DNA from 4 places in the Paenibacillus sp. FSL W8-0194 genome. Region 1 is predicted to be linked to each of the others. Evidence: riboswitches for the same ligand, from Rfam matches in the RefSeq annotation. Region 1 holds a riboswitch; each other region holds the start of a gene.
What was found. A riboswitch is a leader RNA that binds a small molecule or an ion and turns the genes downstream of it on or off. The one in region 1 is predicted to bind cyclic di-GMP.

Region 1 (4,695 bases):
AATTTTTGCATGATAACCGGGAGCATTTCCTGTTTGTGATGGGGAACCACGAAAATTTCGTGTACAAATATGTGCGGGGCGAAATCAACGGCGCGGATCCGGAGCTGCTTCGCACGTATTTCGATTCCGTCGGGACGCTGCGGGCCGATCCGGAACTTTGGGACAAATTCGAGTGCCTGGTATCGAGGGCGAAGCCGTTTTACCGTTATCTTGGCTTGAACGGCCCATCCTATTACGTGACCCATGCCCCGTGCAAAAAGAAATATATCGGCAAGCTGGACGCAAATGCCGTCCGCCATCAGCGCAACCTGCGGATCGATCGCGAAGCGCCGCTGGAAGGGCAGCTGTCGTTTTTGCAGGAGGAAGCGGTCGGGAACCATCCGTACCATATTTTCGGCCATATCGCCGCGAAACGCGCTTTCCGCATCCGAAACAAAATCCATATCGATACCGGGGCCGTCCATGGAAATGGACTGACGTCTGTCATGATCACGTTCAAGCCGTTCATGAAGTCGCATTCATCGCGCACGGCCGCGATGGCGGAAGAACTGCCGGTATTGTTCCGGGAAGAGCGCAAGGTTTCCGTGCAGGATTTGGGCGAGGAAGAAATTCGCAGACTTCACTACTGTTCGCGCCATCGCATTAACTTTATCTCCGGCACGATGTCCCCCGCGGACAAGGATCCGGAAAGAAACGAGCTGGAGTCGCTGAAAAAAGGGCTGGATTACTTCCGCGAACACGGCGTCCGGCAGGTTGTTTTGCAGCCGAAATATATGGGCTCCCGCTGCAACGTCTATTTGCATCAGGAACCGGAGCAATGTTTTGCCGTCAGCCGGAACGGCTATAAGGTGAAGCAGGCGGACTTGACGGAGATTTATCGGAAACTTCTGGATCGGTTCGGCGGATATATGAAGCAAAACGGGATCGCCATGCTGCTGCTCGACGGGGAATTGCTGCCGTGGAAGGCGCTCGGAGAAGGGCTGATCGAACGCCAGTTCAAGCCGATCGAAAAAGCGCTGGAAACGGAGCTGGCGTTTTTGCGGCATAACGGATTCGAGCCGGCTTTGCAACAGCTGACGGAACAATACGATGCCAGCGGGTTCGAGCAGGACCAATACCGTACCGCCAAAATCGTCTTAAGCGAAAAATACGGCGCCAGCGTTTATCAAACCTATAAGCACCTTCATGACGTCCGGGAGAGCAGCGTGCCGCTTGCCGAACATGTCCGGGCGTACGAAGTCTATAAGAAGCAGCTGGAGCTGTATGCGGAAGATGCGGAAATGGAGTATAAGCCGTTTGCCGTGTTGAAAATCGTATACGACGATGGGCGGGAGCAATTGCCGGCATGGAGCACCTCGGAGATGTACCGTTTCCTTTCGGAGGATGAAGCGATCGCGCTGGATTTGTCCGATCCGGATAGCGACGCCCGGGCCGAAAGCTTTTTTGGCAAGCTGACCACGGAAAAGCATATGGAAGGAGTCGTCATCAAGCCGGAGACGTGGAATGGCCGGACGGTGCCCTACATGAAGGTGCGCAATCCCGACTATTTGACGATCGTATACGGCTACGATTACCGGTTCCCGCACAAATACCGCAAGCTGATGAAGCAAAAAAGCATTATGCGCAAGCTGCGGACATCCTTGAACGAACATCGGCTTGGCGTGCGGATGCTTGAAGTCAAATTCGGGGAGATTTCCCCTCAGCATCAGGCCTATCAGGAAATCGCCGCCAATCTGCTGTTCGAGGTCGGCCAGGAACGGGAGATCGATCCGCGGCTGTAAACGAAAAACAGCTTGAAATCCGCCCCCGAACGTAACGTTCGGGGGATTGCCGCAATCAGCGCGTCTGCTGTTTCCATTGTTCATACCACGCCAAGATTCTCGGAGGGAAAGCAAGCTCCAACTCCCGCATTCTGGTGGCAAGGAGCCAGTACTGCTCTTCGACGCCGCTTGTGTCGCCCAGGCTGTCGTAAAGCGTCATTAGGGTCAGATACGTTTCTTCCCGGTCGGGGAGCTGCCGCTGAATGCGCAGATTCACGTGAATCGCTGCTTTCGTTTTCCCGCGGTCCATATAAAACCGGGCCAGGTTCTCCGCGTGCTGCAGCCACAAGAGCCGGATTCGTTCCCGTTCGTATTCGGCCCACAGGTACTCGTATTCCCCCAGATAATTCCCTTCGAACTGATCCAGGACCTGCTCGTGTTCCTCCGCGTTAGTGAGGTCTATAGCTTCTAACCGCTTAAGCCGATGTTCCCATTCCTCGACGTCCACCCGGGCTCCCCCGATGGTGAGCCGGTATCCGGCTTCAAGTTCTCCTTTGATGATGCGGATCATCGTCAGACCGGCCTTGGACAGGGTTTGGCGGATATGATAGATTGTCGTGTACAGCTGCTGGGTCGCCCGGGACACTTCAAAATCGGGCCATAAAAGCTCGATTAACGTGCCGCGATCGACCGTACGCTCGCGGTGGTGAAGCAAATAAGCGAACAGCTCCTGCGCTTTGTTCGTGCGCCACTTCAACGTTTGCGGCTCCATCCCGGGAAGCTGGACCCGAAGCTGATTGAAGCACAGGAAAAGCGGCGTTTTCGCATTGCCGGACGCTTCGGGATCTTCCTGAAGCCTTTCGCGCAAACGCTGAACGGTCAGGCGCAAGCGGTCCAAGCGCACAGGTTTCATAATATAGTCCAGCGCATAAAGCTCAAAAGCGCGTACGGCATATTGGTCGTAGCCCGTCACGAAGACGATTTCAGTGTGCGGAACGGCAGCCTGCAATTGTTCGCCGAGCTCAAGCCCGTTCATTTCAGGCATATGGATGTCGAGAAAGACGACGTCGGGTCGCTGTTTGACCGCAACTCCAACCACCTGATAAGGATTTGAACATAAGCCCACGACGTTAACGCCACCGATATCGTATTCAAGTTTCTTTTTAAGATATTCCAGAGCTAATGGCTCATCGTCGACTAGTAAAGCCCTCATCCTGATTCCACCTTTATTCGTATTGCCTTCCTTGCGGTTATGCAGGAAAAAGAAAAAACCTCCGTCAAGCAGCAGGCATGCTAAATAGGACGGAGATTCCCGTCGTATTCGGCAGCTGGCTGGCATTGGGCATTTGCTGCTCTGGCAAAACCGTTAGCCCCTGTAGCTTTGCGTCCCCGTTTTTCAAGCGGGTTTGCCATTTATCGTACGAGCGTATATTCAAGTAGAGTGAGTAAACAAATGAATTATACAAGAACCGTCTGAATATTTTCTGAACTTGGTCTGAACCGCGGAATCGGAGACGCTGAAACATCCTGATATTAAAACAACCATTGCCGAAAAGCCGGTCAATGGTTGTTTTTTGCAGTGCCGATTATTTATCGATCATGTCGGTTGTTTTCAGCATTCTGGCAATCAGCGCGGTGACTCCGGCACGCGTCATTGGCGCTTTCGGACTCAGAACTTCAGGCCCGTTGCCTTGAAGAATTCCGGCTTCGATCAATTGCGCCTCATCCGCTTTTGCCCAAGCCGCTGCGTCAATAAATTTTGTATTTCTGCAATATGCCTTAAAAATTGTTTGACAACCGGACCTATACAAAACCTATACAATTTTCGAAAACCTTCCTTTATATAGGGGGCTTATTGAAGATCGCTTATTTAGGAATTCTTCTTGCATTTCATGGTTTATTTACATATACTCATATACATAGTAATTCGATATATCGTAAATCTAGGTATAAGGAGATCGTCGGATGGCAGTCAATAAAGAGCTGCTTAAAGGCAGCACCGCTATTTTAGTGCTCACGTTGTTGAACAAGAAGGAAATGTACGGCTACGAACTGATCAAAGAGATCGAGCGAAGCTCGGAGGGGGTATTTTCGATGAAGGAAGGAACGTTATACCCCATCCTGCATTCCCTGGAGGCCGAAGGTTGGCTGGATGCCTATTGGAGCACGCACGACGGGCGCAAACGCAAGTATTACCGCATTACCGACCGGGGCAGAGGCCAACTGAAGGAAAAAACGCAAGAGTGGGTACAATTCCGGACCGCGGTGGATCGGGTTATAGGGGAGGGAACATCGTGAACCAGCTTGAACAATTTGCGGTCGTTGCCGCATTTTTGAACCGGGTATGCAGACACGTTCGCGCCAAGGAGCTGCATGCGGATATCCGCGAGGAGCTAACATCCCACGTGGCGGAACGAATGGAGCTTTTGCTTGAGGAAGGGATGCCCGAGGAAGAGGCTGCCGCGGAGGCGGTCCGCCAGATGGGGGACCCGGATGCGATTGGGCGCAACCTGCACCAGGCTCATAAGCCTGCCGTGGAATGGAAGATGTTTGTTATTATAGCGGCGATGGCGCTTTTGGGCATTTTCGGAATGTTTGCCGCCCAGCAATCGGGAATGTACCCGCAATTCGGCACGAGGCTTGTCGAAAATAAAGTGCTGTTTACTCTTATGGGCATGGCCTTCCTGATGGTTTTCTACTTTATCGATTACCGCAAACTACAAAAGCATTCGGCCGTGCTGTTTTACGGCATGTTACTTCTGATGTTGCTTACCCTTTTTGCAGGGATCGACCTCAACGGAAGGAAAGTGTTTCTCGCGTTTGGACCGTTTGGCGTCAATATCATGGCCGTTTCGCTTCCGATACTCGTCTTGGGGCTGGCGGGCATGAAGCCGGCTAAGGATTGGCGCGGAGCGGAGCACCTTGTTCAGCTGGT
Region 2 (4,695 bases), 710 kb from region 1:
TGGGAACGATGATCGGGGAGCTGGGCGGGCTCGACCAATTCGTTTGGGTGACATCGGCGTACATGGTGGCCGAAATGGCGGGCATGCCGATTTTCGGGAAGCTGTCGGATATGTACGGCAGGAAGAAATTTTTTGTCTTCGGCATCGTCGTTTTCCTGATTGGCTCCATGCTGTGCGGCACGGCGCATACGATTACGGAGCTCAGCATCTATCGGGCCATTCAGGGAATTGGCGGCGGCGCGCTCATCCCGATTACGTTTACGATCATTTTTGACATTTTTCCGCCGGAGAAGCGGGGCAAAATGTCAGGGATGTTCGGCGCGGTCTTCGGCATCGCGAATTTGTTCGGTCCGTTGATGGGAGCGTATATTACGGATTATTGGCATTGGCGTTGGATTTTCTATATCAATATCCCACTGGGGCTGATCGCGTTTCTGCTCGTCGTGTTCTTTTACAAGGAATCGCATGAGCACTCGCGGCAAAAAATCGACGTCTGGGGAGCGGCAACGCTTGTAGGCGCCGTCGTCAGCCTTATGTTCGCGCTCGAGCTCGGCGGCAACAAATATGCATGGGATTCCTTCGTCATTTTAGGTTTGTTTGCGGCGTTTGCCGTGCTGTTCATCGCGTTCCTGCTGATTGAGCGCAAGGCGGCTGAACCGATCATCTCGTACGACATGTTTCGGAAAAGGCTGTTTGCGGCAAGCAGCGCGGCCGCATTGTTTTACGGGGCGGCTTTTATTACGGCGGCGGTGTATATTCCGATTTTCGTCCAAGGCGTCATGGGCGGGAGTGCAACTAACTCCGGATTGATACTACTTCCCCTCACGCTGAGCTCGGTTGTCGCTTCGCAAGTCGGTGGCATGCTTTCCGCCAAAATGACGTTCCGCAGAGTCATGGTCTTCTCGGCTGTCGTGTTTTTGCTCGGCATGTATTTGCTTGCCACGATTACGCCGGAAACGTCCCGGACGGTGCTCTCGCTTTATATGATGATTACCGGCTTTGGCATCGGCTTTTCGTTTTCCGTGCTCAGCATGTCGGCTATCCAAGGGATGGATGCGCGGCAGCGGGGGTCGGCCAACTCGACGATTTCTTTTCTGCGTTCGCTCGGGATGACGATCGGAATTACCGTCTTCGGCATCATTCAGCGCAACGATTTCAATATTCAACTGGCGGAAAGGCTTGGGGGTTCGGGGGAAAACATGCCGGCAAACGCCGACCCGCAGCAGCTCTTATCGCCTGAGATGAGAGCGCTGATTCCGAGGCCCGTCATGGAAAAAATCAGCGCGGCGCTTTCGCTTTCCGTCGATCACGCGTTTCTGTGGGCGCTCCTTCCGGTGTTTTTCGCCTTGCTTTCGGTGTCGATGATGGGCGCAGGGCGGATGCAGTTCGCCCAAGAGCCTTCCCCCGCGCAATCCCGAACGAAGGCTTAATGGGATTATCGAACAGAGCCGTTGCACTTCGGCTGCCATTTTGCTGTCGACAAGGGTCCATGGTTGGGTAATACTTGAATTAAATACGGTCAACATTAGGAGGCTGGTCGCTCATGAAAGTGATTATTACCCAGGAAGAAGCAGTGGAAAAAGGGATTTGGCCTGAAGTCATGAACATGTTCGGCGTGGACGACGAAGACGAGGTATGGCCGGCCGAGGAATTTATTTTGACCGAAGAGCAGGCGCGCAAGCTCAAACTGATTCCTTGACTTGTGCCATAAACGGCTTTCACGGCAAGGAGCGAAGAAGGGGAGAAGGTGAAACGCATCGCGACGATATATGCCGTAAATCTTAACGATTGGCGGGAAGGCGCCGGCGCGGATATGCAGCGGCTGCTCGCCTTTTTGCCTGATGAAGCAAGGTCCCGGGCCGCGAGGCACAGATCGGAGCGGGACGCGGAGCGCGTGATCGTTTCCGATACCTTGAAACGGGTGACGGCTTGTCTCGAAAAGGGGCTACGGCTCCGGAACGTGGAGTTTGCCAGGGATGGTTACGGCAAACCATTCCTGGCAGGCGTTCCCGACTATTATTTTAACGTGTCCCACGCCAAGGATTGGGTCGTATGCGCCGTGGGCGCCAGGGGACCGATCGGCATCGATGTCGAGCATATCGGCCGGGCGGAAGCGGAAGCAGCCGAGTTGTGTTTTACGCCACGGGAGCTTACTGAATGGAGAAGGCAGCCCGCCGAACGTCGGGATGCCTTCTTTTTCGAGTTGTGGACGCTTAAAGAAAGTTATTCCAAAGCCGTCGGCAAAGGCCTTTCGATCGGCTTGTCCAGGCTGGAGACGATCAGGCATCCTTCCGGGATTCGCATCATGCATCAAGGCAGGATCGATCCGGAGCTGCATCTTCAAGTCGTCCCGTTTGACCCCGACTACAAGTTATCCGTTTGCATGCAGCTGGAGGAGCAAGCGGCCGCTGTCCGGCGCTTTTCTCCCGATGGGCTGCTGGACGCGTTAAAGTCATGTTCTGAAGCCGGGGACTAAGGGGCGGGGGGCTTTTCCAATGATAACCTATGGCATTTCCCATAATTTCGGGATATAGACACTTTTATTACCTCTTATTGGAAGGATCTAACCTGTACTTTAACTATAAACATGATATATTAAAAGTGTATTTTTCAGATATTTCATTTATTTTCAGCAATATCTGAAATACCGCACTTTGAAAACTCAAGCCAAAGGTAAACCTGCCGAAAGGCAGGGGCACAAAGCTAAAGGGGCTTCAGGCGGCAAGATCCTTGATCTTATCGCTATGCCAGCCAGCTGCCGAAAGACGTTTTCGCGATCGAAGGAACTCTACTCTCGGCAAGTAGAGTTTTTTTGTTTTTAATTTTTTTCTATACAGAATCCTATGATCAAGCAAAGGAAAGATGAACATGTCGGTGTTAACAACAGGAAAGTCCAACTTGGATGAATGGAATCGGTATGTGAAGCAATTGGAAGAACGGACGATACTGCGCATTCATTCCGGAAAGGCGTCCATTCCAATGCAAAGGGTTATGTATCGCTGGCCGGAGGAAACGGGGCGTCAAATTCGGCAGGCATGCGAGACCGCACGTATCGAACCAAGCGTGCTGCTGAGTGCCGCATGGGGCATGCTGCTGATCCGGTATTTGCGCCGGGAGGAGGTTGCGTTCGCCGTCGTCGCGTCCGCCGAGCAAGCCTATCCGCTCATAACGAAAGCGGACGGGGCAACGACGCTGCAAAGTCATGTGCGTCAGGTTGCCGCCGCCATGAAGGAGCATGCGGCTAAGTCGGCGGCTTTCGATGAAATTGCCGGTATTTGCGCCGGCCTGGACGAAGGATCCCCGGTATGCAACACCGCCATTTGGACGGGGAGCGGCATAGGCCCGGACGAGCTGCAGGGCAAATTCGAGCTGGCGGTCTCGCTGGATCGGCACGAAGCGGGCGGCTTCGAGGTTTGGCATGCGGACGGCATGTTCCCCGGCGATTTTATTCTCCGCATGTGCCGGCATTTGCAGCATATCATGGCCGCATGGGCGGCAGGTACAAACCTGACGATCGGCGGCTTGAAGCTGCTGACGGAAGAAGAGGAGGCCCAGCTTGCGGGCTGGAACCAAACGGCTGCGCATGCCGAATTGGACCGGACCATCCACGGCTTGTTTGAGGAGCAGGCGCAAAAGGCTCCGGATAACGTCGCGGTGGTCTACCAAGGCGAATCGTTGACGTACGGCCAGCTGAACGAAAAAGCGGGCAGATTGGCCCGCGAATTGGTACGGAGGGGAGCCGGCCGGGAGCGGATCGTCGGCATCATCGCGACGCCGTCCCTTGAGATGATTGTCGGGACGCTGGCGATCCTGAAAACGGGCGCGGCCTACTTGCCGATCGATCCGGCGTATCCCGCCGACCGCATCACGTATATGCTCGAAGACAGCGGAACGGAGCTGCTTGTCACCGAGCCGAAGGTCAGACTGGACGGAAAAGTCCGCTTCAAAGGCGAGATGGTTTGCGCGGCGGAGTTTTCTGCCGATACTCGCGGCGAATCGGAGGCTGCCGATGCGGAGATGCGGAATGTGCGCGAATCTGCGGTACCGGGCGACATGGCTTACGTCATCTACACTTCCGGTTCGACGGGAAGGCCGAAAGGCGTGATGGTCGAGCACCGATCGCTTGTCAATCTGTGCGCCTGGCACATCCGGGAATTCGGAGTGACCGAAAAGGACCGGGCCACCAAATACGCCGGGTTCGGCTTTGACGCTTCCGTGTGGGAGATGTTTCCGTATCTGGTGTCGGGGGCGGCGATTCACGTCATTCCCGAAGAGATCCGCCTGGATTCGACGCAGCTGCATGCGTACTTTAAGCGGCACGGCATTACGATCAGCTTTTTGCCGACCCAGTTCTGCGAGCATTTCATGACGATGGACCATCCGACGCTGCGCGTTCTTTTGACGGGCGGGGACAAGCTGAAATCGTTCAGCAGGCAGACCTATGATCTGTACAATTGCTATGGCCCGACGGAAAACACCGTGGTCACGACGGCCTATAAGGTCACGGAGTTGACGCCGAACATTCCGATCGGTTATCCGGTCGATAACTCCAGGGTCTACATTCTGGACGCATACGGGCATCCGCAGCCTGTCGGCATTGCCGGCGAATTGTGCATTGCCGGAAGCGGGCTGGCGCGCGGTTATTTGAACCAGCCGGAGCTGACCGGGCAGAAGTTTGTTCCCGGGGGCATAACC
Region 3 (4,695 bases), 220 kb from region 1:
CTTTAAAAAGCATAACCTTGCCGTTCCCAAAACGTACGAAGAGCTGCATCAAGTCCTCAAAAAACTGAAGGAGCTTTATCCGGAAAGCTATCCGCTTTCCATGCGCTTCGGCCAAATCCCGGATGAAATGATGGCGAATTTGACAACCAATTTCGGCAGCGGCACGGACGTCTATTACAACTTTGACGAGAAAAAATGGAAGTTCGGCCCGACGGAGGACAACTACAAGGCGATGGTCGGCATGTGGCACACCTTCTACAAGGAGGGACTGATTCCGCCGGATTTCCTTTCGATCCAGACGAAGCAGTGGCAGGACGTCATGTCCACCGGCCAGTCGTTCATTACGATCGACTATATCAGCCGCGTCGACTTTTTCAACAACGCCATGCGCAAGGACAATCCGGAATACAGCCTGCAGTTTATGGCGCCGCCGTCCGGGCTGCCGGGCCAGAAACCGCAGAATCCTTATTTCCACTACCTTGAGGGCGGTTTGACGGTTGCGTCGACCTCCAAGCATAAAGACGACATCATGAAATACATGGACTTTTTCTACAGCGAAGAAGGGCGGACGTTAAGCAGCTGGGGCAAGGAAGGCGAAACGTATACAGAGGAAAACGGGCAGAAAAAATTCAAACCTGAGTTCACCGACGTGACGGAAATGCGGAAGCAGACCGGACTGCAGACGAGCGGCACGTACACCTGGATCGACTTTAACGCGCATCTGTCGCTGTTTTCGCCGGATTTGAAAAAGGCTTACGAGGAAGCCGTCAAATATGATCCGCCTGCGATGCAGCCGAAACCGGCGTTTACGGACGAGGAAAACGAGGTGCTTTCGGTCACGGGGCAGGCCGTGAAAAAATACAGGGAAGAAAACTTCTCGAAATTCGTCCTCGGCACAAGAAGCTTAAACGAATGGGACCAATATGTAAAAGAAATCAACGGGCTCGGCGTGCAAAAGCTGATCGACACGTACGATGCGGCGCTGAAAAGAGTAGAGGAGACGAAGCTGGAAAATAAGTAGGAGGGGCGTGAATTCGCGCCGATTCCATGAAACACCTGGCCGAAAGCCGGGTGTCTTTTTTTATGGGAGCACAAATGAACGCTTATCTGATGTCGAAGGATGCAAAAAGCCAGGCGAATTTTTACATCGATTCTCTCGGCGGGGAAAGCAAATATCCTTTTGCCCTTCAGCCCTGGGGCGCTTATTATGGAGAGGTCATTGACCGGTTCGGCGTGACGTGGATGATTACGAAGAAATAGTTCCTGGAATTCGCCTCCATCTATGCAGGCTTCGGCTCAGAGGTGTCCGTTCTTGAGAACGGCGGCGTATTGCAGACATTGAACATCGTTGGCGATCGGTGGTCTTTGATGATCATACATGAGATTTTGGTCGGTAAAAAAACGTCCGCTGGTTATGTCCGCATACGGTCTGTTCCCTCATGTCCGCGCATACCAAAAAACCCGGCCGATTCTTCTGATGAATCGGCCGGGTTTTCGTGCGTTGATGATGCTGCTTATTTAGGCTGCACCGCATCTTTGTCCGACGTCACGATCACGACCTCGGCGCTTGTGATACCCGGCAGCGATTTGGTCATGATCGGCGAATGGAATGCGACGATTTTCGTTCCGGCGCGAAGATCCGTGTCGCCGCCGATCAGCGGGATGATCGTCGTATCCTTCGAAATGTTCAGGATCACGTCGTTTGCCGTGGAATTATCGGAACCGACGTTCACGTACACTTGATCTTTGGATGTGCGGTCGGACGGCATGACCGTGCCTTCGATTTTGACGGCTTCCGCTTTTTTCACCACGATTTTGTCTGCATGGGTGTGGGCGGGATACATCAGCGTCATGACGGCGCTGTAGGTCGCTTCCACATGGCCGCTCGTTTTGAGCGCATCCTTGGTCAGTTTGTTGCCGTCTTCATCAACGATTTCCGTTTTGTCGTCGATGGACAACACGACATAGTTGACGCCGCCTGTTTCCAGCGGTTGGCCGATGACCGTGATTTGGCCGTCTTTTTGGTCGGTAATGACGCCTGCGGTTCCTGCCGTCAGCTCGTTAACCTCCCCGGGATTGACGTCTTCCATGTTCGTGTTCACGATCACGTAATTCGTTCCGGATTGCGGCGGAAGGCTCATCGCAACGGCCGGACCGTAAAATGCTCTCACGCTCATGCCTTCCTTGATGTCTCCGGCGGCGATGGCTTTGCGGTTTTGATCGATGATCGTTGCTTTATCCGCGAAATGCAGCCAAATTTCCTCGTCGTATTTGTTGTAAAGGTCAGTGCCTTTTACCAAAATGCGGCCGTCTCTTACCTCGGTTACCTTACCGTCGATAGCCGAGAAGCTTTGGTCCTGAACGACCAGCGTCAGCGCGGTTCCGCGGGCCGGAAGGCTTTTTGTGATGTTCGGGCTGTAGAAAGCTTTGACGGTTTTGTGCCCGTCGATGATTTTTTGCAGAGGAACGGTTTTGCCTTTGGCGTCGATGAATTTCGTTTTTGGCGTAATGGCCAGGATGATTTCGTCCTGATCGGTCGGCGCGAGTCCGCGTCCGGTTACGGTAATGAATTTATCCGATTTGTCTTGCGCGAAATCCGTGATTTGTCCCCAGGTTGCCGGAACGTTTTTGACGTCGGTTTGCTTGTTGGCGTTTCCCTTTTGCACCGCTTGGGCAGGGAGCTGCTGCGCGTTTGCCGCCACGGGCATGGCTGCCAGAGCCAAAATGGATGCGGTCGCGAGCACTTTGTACATTTTATTCATCTGTCATTCCTCCTATATGCGTGAGCTTGTACGAACGTTTTGGTTATCATTCGGCAGCTCATTTCCGAAATACTTTTGCCAAACCCTTCATTGGAAAATGATGCATGCCTTTCACCGTTCCAGACGGGACGTTAACGCAAAATGTTGCATAAGCGGCTGTTTTCAAAAAAAACGGCACCTGGCCTTTTTTAGTTCAAGATGGCTTGCGTGGTGAACTACGGTTGGTTTCCTTCCTGTTAGAAGAAATAAAATTGTTTTTGTTTACGCAATTGTGCAATATTGAATGACGAAAATTAAGGTTCTAAGAACCATATATTTCATTACATATTGTAACTTTTTGTAACTATTTATATAATCTTGATTAAAAATAGATTCAAAGAACTACGCAGAAAGCGCTAAACCAGGTGCTTGAACAAAGGCAAACCCGTACGAAAGTCGGGGACGCAAAGCCACGGGTCTTACTCCATGAAGCCTATTCATGGACTGACAGCCGGGTTGCTCATGGTGCTTGGTTTTTTGCTGTCTTAAGGAGGAAAAACATGAGGGGTAGCACTAAAAAATGGATGGCAGCTCTGCTTGCGGCAGGACTGCTGGGGGGAGTTATTCCGGAGGTACAGCGGGTCTCAGCGGAAACCGTATTCACCTATCAGGACGAAACGTCCCCGTTATCGATTAGCGGCGCAAACATCCGGATTTCGGGTGAACATGCGGTGTGGCGCGGAAACAGCGCCAAGCTGAAAGGGCAAATTTTTTACGGGAATACGAAAACCGGACAAAGCCAAGCGGTCACGACCCATGGAAAATTGACCGATTCTCCTTCCGTCGGGATCAACGGCAAAGGGGAAGCGGTCGTCGTTTGGATCGATAAGCGGAATGACAGCGGCACCGACGACAATTTGAACTGGGACGTATACAGCTACAATGTCAGCACGAAAACCGAAACCAAGCTGAACAAAAATACGGGACAAAACAGCGCGCCGCTGGCGGACGGCGATTTCGTGGTCTGGCAGACCTTTCCTTCCTATACCATGACCTTGTACAACTTGGCAACTGGAGAGTTAACCGATTTGGGGCGAGGCCGGGATCCTGTGATAAAGAACGGACGCGTTGTCTACAAAGGCGGCGAAGACGGAGATTTATACGAATATAACGTCGCCACGGGCAAACATAACAAAATCGTCGACCTGCCATATACCGAATATGTGGAGCGTTTTGTATATAACGGCGAAGAAATTTTATGGAAACAAAAAGATTTGGACGGAAACGGGAAGTACGTCTACATAGATCTCAGCAACAGCCCGCAGCCGGTCGATCTGACGAAGCCGGCCAAGGAAGGGCAACGCGAATATAAAGAAATGAGTATCTCCCATGGAACGGCCGTCTGGCTGGAAGCTTCCGGCGATGCGGCGATCATGCGGGCAGCCGATCTGAAAAGCGGGCAAATCTTCAGTTTGGGCCTGACGAAACCTACCGCTTTTATCGGCTTTAATGGGGAGAAGCTGACATTCGTCAACAACGGAACGTTGGTTAGCCGTGATATTATCCGGACCGAAAAAACGGAAGCCACGCCGGCAAACGGCAGCGGAACCGGAAGCATACCGGCTGATGGCATCGTTATCGGGCCGAAAGGAGGCGTGGCGGCGAAGGGACAAGCGTTCCAGCTTGAATTCGGCCAGGGAGCGTTCGCTTCTGATACCCGGATTACGCTTAAAAAAATTGGCAGCCTTCCGTCCGACCGTCTCGCGAGCGGCATGACCTGGACCGGCGTGGCGTGGAAGTGGACCGCGGACACGAAACCTTTGAAATCCGCTGCGCTAACCTTCCAGCTGGATGAGCCGCTGAAATATGCCGATGCGGCAAACCGCGCAGGCATTTACCGCTTTGACGAAAGCGCGGGACGCTGGGTATACAGCGGGGGAACGGTCGACGCGTT
Region 4 (4,695 bases), 2.2 Mb from region 1:
ACCTTTTAATTTGTTGTTGTTCCTTCCGCAATGTTCATCTTCATTTTCCGGTCTTGATCCATTTTTCGCTTAATCCCCCTCACCGCCGTTCATTCCGAAGAGAAAAAAAATGACGGCCATGGCGGCTCGTCATTGTCAATGTAAGAAAATTTATTAAATATTAAAATACTAGACCTAAAAAGGGGGCGTTAGCGCCAATACCCGTTCGGAGACCTGGACCCTTCATGCATCAGCCGTACTTCGGATACGCCGTGATGCAAAGATCATCTCCGATTTGCCGGACGGAGTGAATCCGCACGTTCAACGCTTCATCCATCGTTTCCAAATCCGGACCGCCGTATGGCGTGAGGGAACCGCGTCCTCCCAAAACTTTGGGTGCGATGTAAATCAACCATTTGTCAATAAGGTTGGCGCGAAGGAATGAGGCGTTGACTTCGCTGCCGCCCTCGACAAGCAGGTCGGTAATTCCCTTTTCGTATAACATTTCCGATAATCGCCGGAGGTCCAGCCCGAGCCGGGTCGAAGGAACGAAAAGAATCTCCAGCCCTTTTTGCTTCAGCCTGTTGACTTTCTCCGGATCCGCATCCTCCTTCGTGGCGATCCATGTCTTAGCCGCCGTGCAGTCGGTTATATGGGCATCCTCGGGCAACCGCAAATTGGAATCCAGGATGACCCGTACAGGGTTTTTCCCCTTTTCCGGCAGTCTGGTAGTCAGGCGGGGATTATCAGCCAGCACCGTGTTGATGCCGACCAAGATGGCATCGACTTCGTTTCGCAGCCGATGCACCTCCTGGCGCGCTTCCTCGCCCGTAACCCACTTCGAATGGCCCGAAGATGCAGCTAACTTCCCGTCCAGCGTCATGGCGACCTTGGAAATTATGAACGGCCGACGTTTGGTCATATTATGGACGAATCGTTCGTTAAGTCTTTTGGCTTCCGCTTCCAACACGCCCACTTCGACTTCAATCCCTTTATCTCGGAGCAGTTGAATCCCCCGTCCGGCGACCATCGGATTCGGATCCTGCATAGCCACCACAACGCGCGTTACTCCGGAGCTGGCAACCAGCTCTGCGCAGGGAGGCGTTTTTCCGTAATGGGAGCAGGGCTCAAGAGTCACGTAAAGCGTTGCACCGTTGGTGTGTCCTTCCGCCATACGGAACGCGTGTACCTCCGCATGGGGTTCTCCGGCTTTTCGGTGAAAGCCGACGCCGACAACTTGTCCGTCCTTCACAATGATCGCGCCGACGACGGGATTGGGGTTCGTTTTTCCGCTTGCGGTGGCCGCCAGGTCCAGCGCAAGCTTCATATAATGTTGATCCGGGTTCATGCGGGGCCTCCTTAGCCGAGCTTGACAGTTTCGCTCAGGGGATTGTAAATATGGCCCGATTTTTCGATTTTCGTTGCCAAATATCGGGTATTATGTTTCGATACATCGCCCCAAATCGATACATGATGATCGGATGCAAGCCCTTTTTCCCGCAATGATTGCAATTTGCGCGGATTGTTCGTAATGAGGCTTACCGGTTTCTGCCGCAATGCCTGAAGAACCTGTATCGCCTCGTCATAGGACCGCAGATCATCCGGAAAGCCCAAAGCGTGATTGGCTTCTACCGTATCGTATCCCTCTTCCTGCAGCAGATAAGCCAACGATTTGGAGAAAAGCCCGATTCCGCGTCCTTCGTGATTGGCCAAATAAAAGAGAGCCCCGCTGCCGTTGTCGACGATCATGTTCATGGATCGGCGCAGCTGGTACCCGCAATCGCATCGTTTGCTTCCAAAGATGTCCCCGGTATGGCAAATGCTGTGCATCCGAATCAACGCATGCTCCGCGTTGGCAAAATCACCGTAAACAAGCACGGATGATTGCTGGTATGAGGCAAGATCTGCAAACGGCAGGGTATCGAGAACATCTTCCACCTGAAATGAAGCGCTCTCTGTTTTTAACCAAGTATACCAGTTGAATGTAACCTCCCGCTCCTCCAATTGTACCGGGAGCCGGACAGGACCGACAAGCGCGAGATCGGGACCTTCTGGCAGTTTAACAAGCGTTATTTTGTCCTTCAATAATCGACTAACCTGGTTTGGAATCACAATCATCCATCTCCTTTGTATTATCGTTTGTTTTGAGGCTTGCTGACTGACACCGGCTACGACAACACCTTAACGAGAACTGCTCCCCCCTTTATGTAGAACTGATAAAAAACACCGTACTTTAATAGAAAACACAAAAAGCCCCCGTCTATGCGCGTGAAGAAATAGACGGAGGCCTCCGTCGTATTCGGTAACTGGCTGGCATAGCGGATGGGATCCGCCTTAGCCCCTGTAGCTTTGCGTCGCCACTTTTCAGTGGGTTTGCCATTATCGTACGATGTCGTATCATATAGAACTTCCGCGATTCTTGCAGGAAAAGCGGAAGGAAAAACCTGTGATTTTGAGAAAAAAGGGAAATATTCGTTTTTTATGTAACTACACTATGAATATAAATGACAAATTTAATAAATGCAACGAAAAGATTGAAGCGGCAACCGGGTAATTCAAGTTCCGGATACGCATCGGCCGCCCGTTTGCGGCCTTGCTGCCGCTCGGCTAAAATACTCGTAGGTTTGGTTTCCTCATACGAGAAAAAGAAATGATACATGATTATTAAACCGAGGGGGAAAATCACGATGCAATTTCTTGACGGCAACAACGGGTGGACCCCGGAATTTTTGGAATACCTCGAAAAAACGGCCAAGCCGTCGGTGAAGCTGAAACTCACGAAAGAAACCGTACGGATGACCGACAGCAAGGTGGGAGGAACGCCTTGGCTTCCGCCCCAATCCGCATGGCCCCGGGATGAAGACGGGAACGACTACCTGTTCGTCGCCCAAATCAATTGGGCGCAAATGCCGCCTCTGGAAGGGTTCCCTGCCCGCGGATTGACGAGTTTTTTTGTGAAGCAGGACGATACGTTCGGTCTTTTTGACCAATCCTACCGCATCCTTCATGCCGAAGAAGCGGCCCAAACGGAGGAAATCGATCCTTACCGCCCGGAAAATCCCGACTTGTACAGTCCGGTTTTGGGCGGGCCTTACAAGCTGACCGGAAACCTTGAGAAGCAGTACATCCCGCTAGTGGATCGGACTTCCGAAAGGGTGGATCTGCCCTCATTCGACCGGGACAAAACCGCCTACTCGAAATATTGGGATTTGGCGGATTCCAGCGGGTCGCGCATCGGAGGGTACCCTTACTTTGCGCAGGAAGATCCTAGGCCGGAAGGGGATTGGGAGCTTCTTCTTCAGTTGGACATCGAAGGGGACGACCAGCAGTACTATGTCTCTTGGGGGGATTCCGGCGTCGGCAATTTTTTTATCCGCCGCGAGGATTTGGCCCGATTGGATTTTTCGAACGTGTATTATACCTGGGACTGCCTGTAGTCTTTGGTGGCCGCACTTGAAATCCGAACATGCAGCAATAAGGACAAGCAAACGAAAAGGCAGCTGATCTCCATGATGATTCATATGACATACCGCTCCGGCGAATATAAGGTAAAGGGTTATCTCTCCCTTCCGTATGGATACAAAATCGAACCGGAAACGCTGGAAGCGCATGTCCGGAAAATATACGGCGGGCAGCGGCTTCCCATGACCGTCATCGCGAACAACGCCAAGCGGGAGCGGCTGGATATCCATGAACGGAAATGGCCCGTTCTTGTTTATTGCCGCGGCGGCATCGGCCGGGTCGGGCAGGTCAAAACCGAATGGCTCGAGCGTTTTTCGCAAAGCGGTTTTATCGTTTTTGCCCCGGTTTACCGGGGGACGCAAGGCGGCGAAGGGCGGGACGAATTCGGCGGCGCCGACCTGGAGGACGTTCCCGCGGCGTGCCGGCTCCTTGCCGAACTTCCGTTCGTCGATCCGACACGGATAGCGGCCATGGGTTTTTCCCGGGGCTCCGTAAACGCCGCGTCCGCGGCTGCGGACACGGATTTCATCTCGCAGCTCGTCCTCTGGGGCGGCGTCTCGGATCTCGCCCAAACGTACGAGGAGCGGGTGGATTTGCGGAGGATGTTAAAACGGGTCGTCGGCCATCCGCGCAAAATTCCCTCGGCTTACGAAGCACGCTCCCCTCTCCACATGGCAGAGCGCATCCGCTGTCCGGTCCTCATCGTTCACGGAAGCGAAGATCAACAGGTGGACCCCGGGCACGGCATCCGCATGTACGAACGGCTTCAGGCCCTGGGCAAAGACGCCGAGCTGCATTGGTACGAAGGATACGGCCATCACATGCCTTACGAAATGCACATGCACGCGATCAACCGGATGTTCGACTGGATCCGGAAACACCAAACCCGGCCGTGAACCGTGCCGCGCCGTCGGCGCAAACGTCGACGCGACCCGGCATGTTCCATGCTTAAACGACGAAAGCGGACCCGAAGCAGATTAAAGAATTGTAACGTCTTTTTGTCATCATTGTCATAAATGGGGATTCTATTCCATTCTCGTCGAGGTTCTGATAGACTTCATTTGTATCATGCTTTAGAGAAAGGGGGATGAAGTTGAAGCCCAGATCGCCTTTTAAGGTTGTATGCATGATGATGGCGGCGTGCTTCCTGCTGGCTTCCTGTTCAAGGAACTCCGAGCCGGCCAAGGTTGGCGTCGCGCAAAAAAAGGATGTCTGGTCCCAAGCTGAAGTCACCCGCGAGAACATCAAGCTTGT

Region 2: linked by a shared signal. The riboswitch ahead of MKY58_RS25045 (amino acid adenylation domain-containing protein) and the one ahead of MKY58_RS00265 (response regulator) in region 1 are both predicted to bind cyclic di-GMP.
Region 3: linked by a shared signal. The riboswitch ahead of MKY58_RS01120 (S-layer homology domain-containing protein) and the one ahead of MKY58_RS00265 (response regulator) in region 1 are both predicted to bind cyclic di-GMP.
Region 4: linked by a shared signal. The riboswitch ahead of MKY58_RS17690 (GTP cyclohydrolase II) and the one ahead of MKY58_RS00265 (response regulator) in region 1 are both predicted to bind cyclic di-GMP.

What each region holds. Positions count from the first base shown of each region.
Region 1 covers NZ_CP150205.1:61,923-66,617, forward strand. The annotation lists gene MKY58_RS00260 (metallophosphoesterase) at 1-1,781, shown strand, start outside; gene MKY58_RS00265 (response regulator) at 1,837-2,973, opposite strand; cyclic di-GMP riboswitch class I at 3,081-3,181, opposite strand; gene MKY58_RS00270 (hypothetical protein) at 3,347-3,475, opposite strand; gene MKY58_RS00275 (helix-turn-helix transcriptional regulator) at 3,726-4,058, shown strand; gene MKY58_RS00280 (FtsW/RodA/SpoVE family cell cycle protein) at 4,055-4,695, shown strand, end outside.
Region 2 covers NZ_CP150205.1:5,411,436-5,416,130, reverse strand. The annotation lists gene MKY58_RS25060 (MDR family MFS transporter) at 1-1,430, shown strand, start outside; gene MKY58_RS25055 (hypothetical protein) at 1,544-1,699, shown strand; gene MKY58_RS25050 (4'-phosphopantetheinyl transferase superfamily protein) at 1,748-2,476, shown strand; cyclic di-GMP riboswitch class I at 2,663-2,763, shown strand; gene MKY58_RS25045 (amino acid adenylation domain-containing protein) at 2,899-4,695, shown strand, end outside.
Region 3 covers NZ_CP150205.1:285,424-290,118, forward strand. The annotation lists gene MKY58_RS01105 (extracellular solute-binding protein) at 1-1,021, shown strand, start outside; gene MKY58_RS01110 (hypothetical protein) at 1,084-1,260, shown strand; gene MKY58_RS01115 (peptidase) at 1,515-2,762, opposite strand; cyclic di-GMP riboswitch class I at 3,170-3,265, shown strand; gene MKY58_RS01120 (S-layer homology domain-containing protein) at 3,302-4,695, shown strand, end outside.
Region 4 covers NZ_CP150205.1:3,884,571-3,889,265, forward strand. The annotation lists gene ribD (bifunctional diaminohydroxyphosphoribosylaminopyrimidine deaminase/5-amino-6-(5-phosphoribosylamino)uracil reductase RibD) at 230-1,327, opposite strand; gene MKY58_RS17690 (GTP cyclohydrolase II) at 1,339-2,094, opposite strand; cyclic di-GMP riboswitch class I at 2,278-2,367, opposite strand; gene MKY58_RS17695 (DUF1963 domain-containing protein) at 2,667-3,416, shown strand; gene MKY58_RS17700 (prolyl oligopeptidase family serine peptidase) at 3,489-4,337, shown strand; gene MKY58_RS17705 (hypothetical protein) at 4,535-4,695, shown strand, end outside.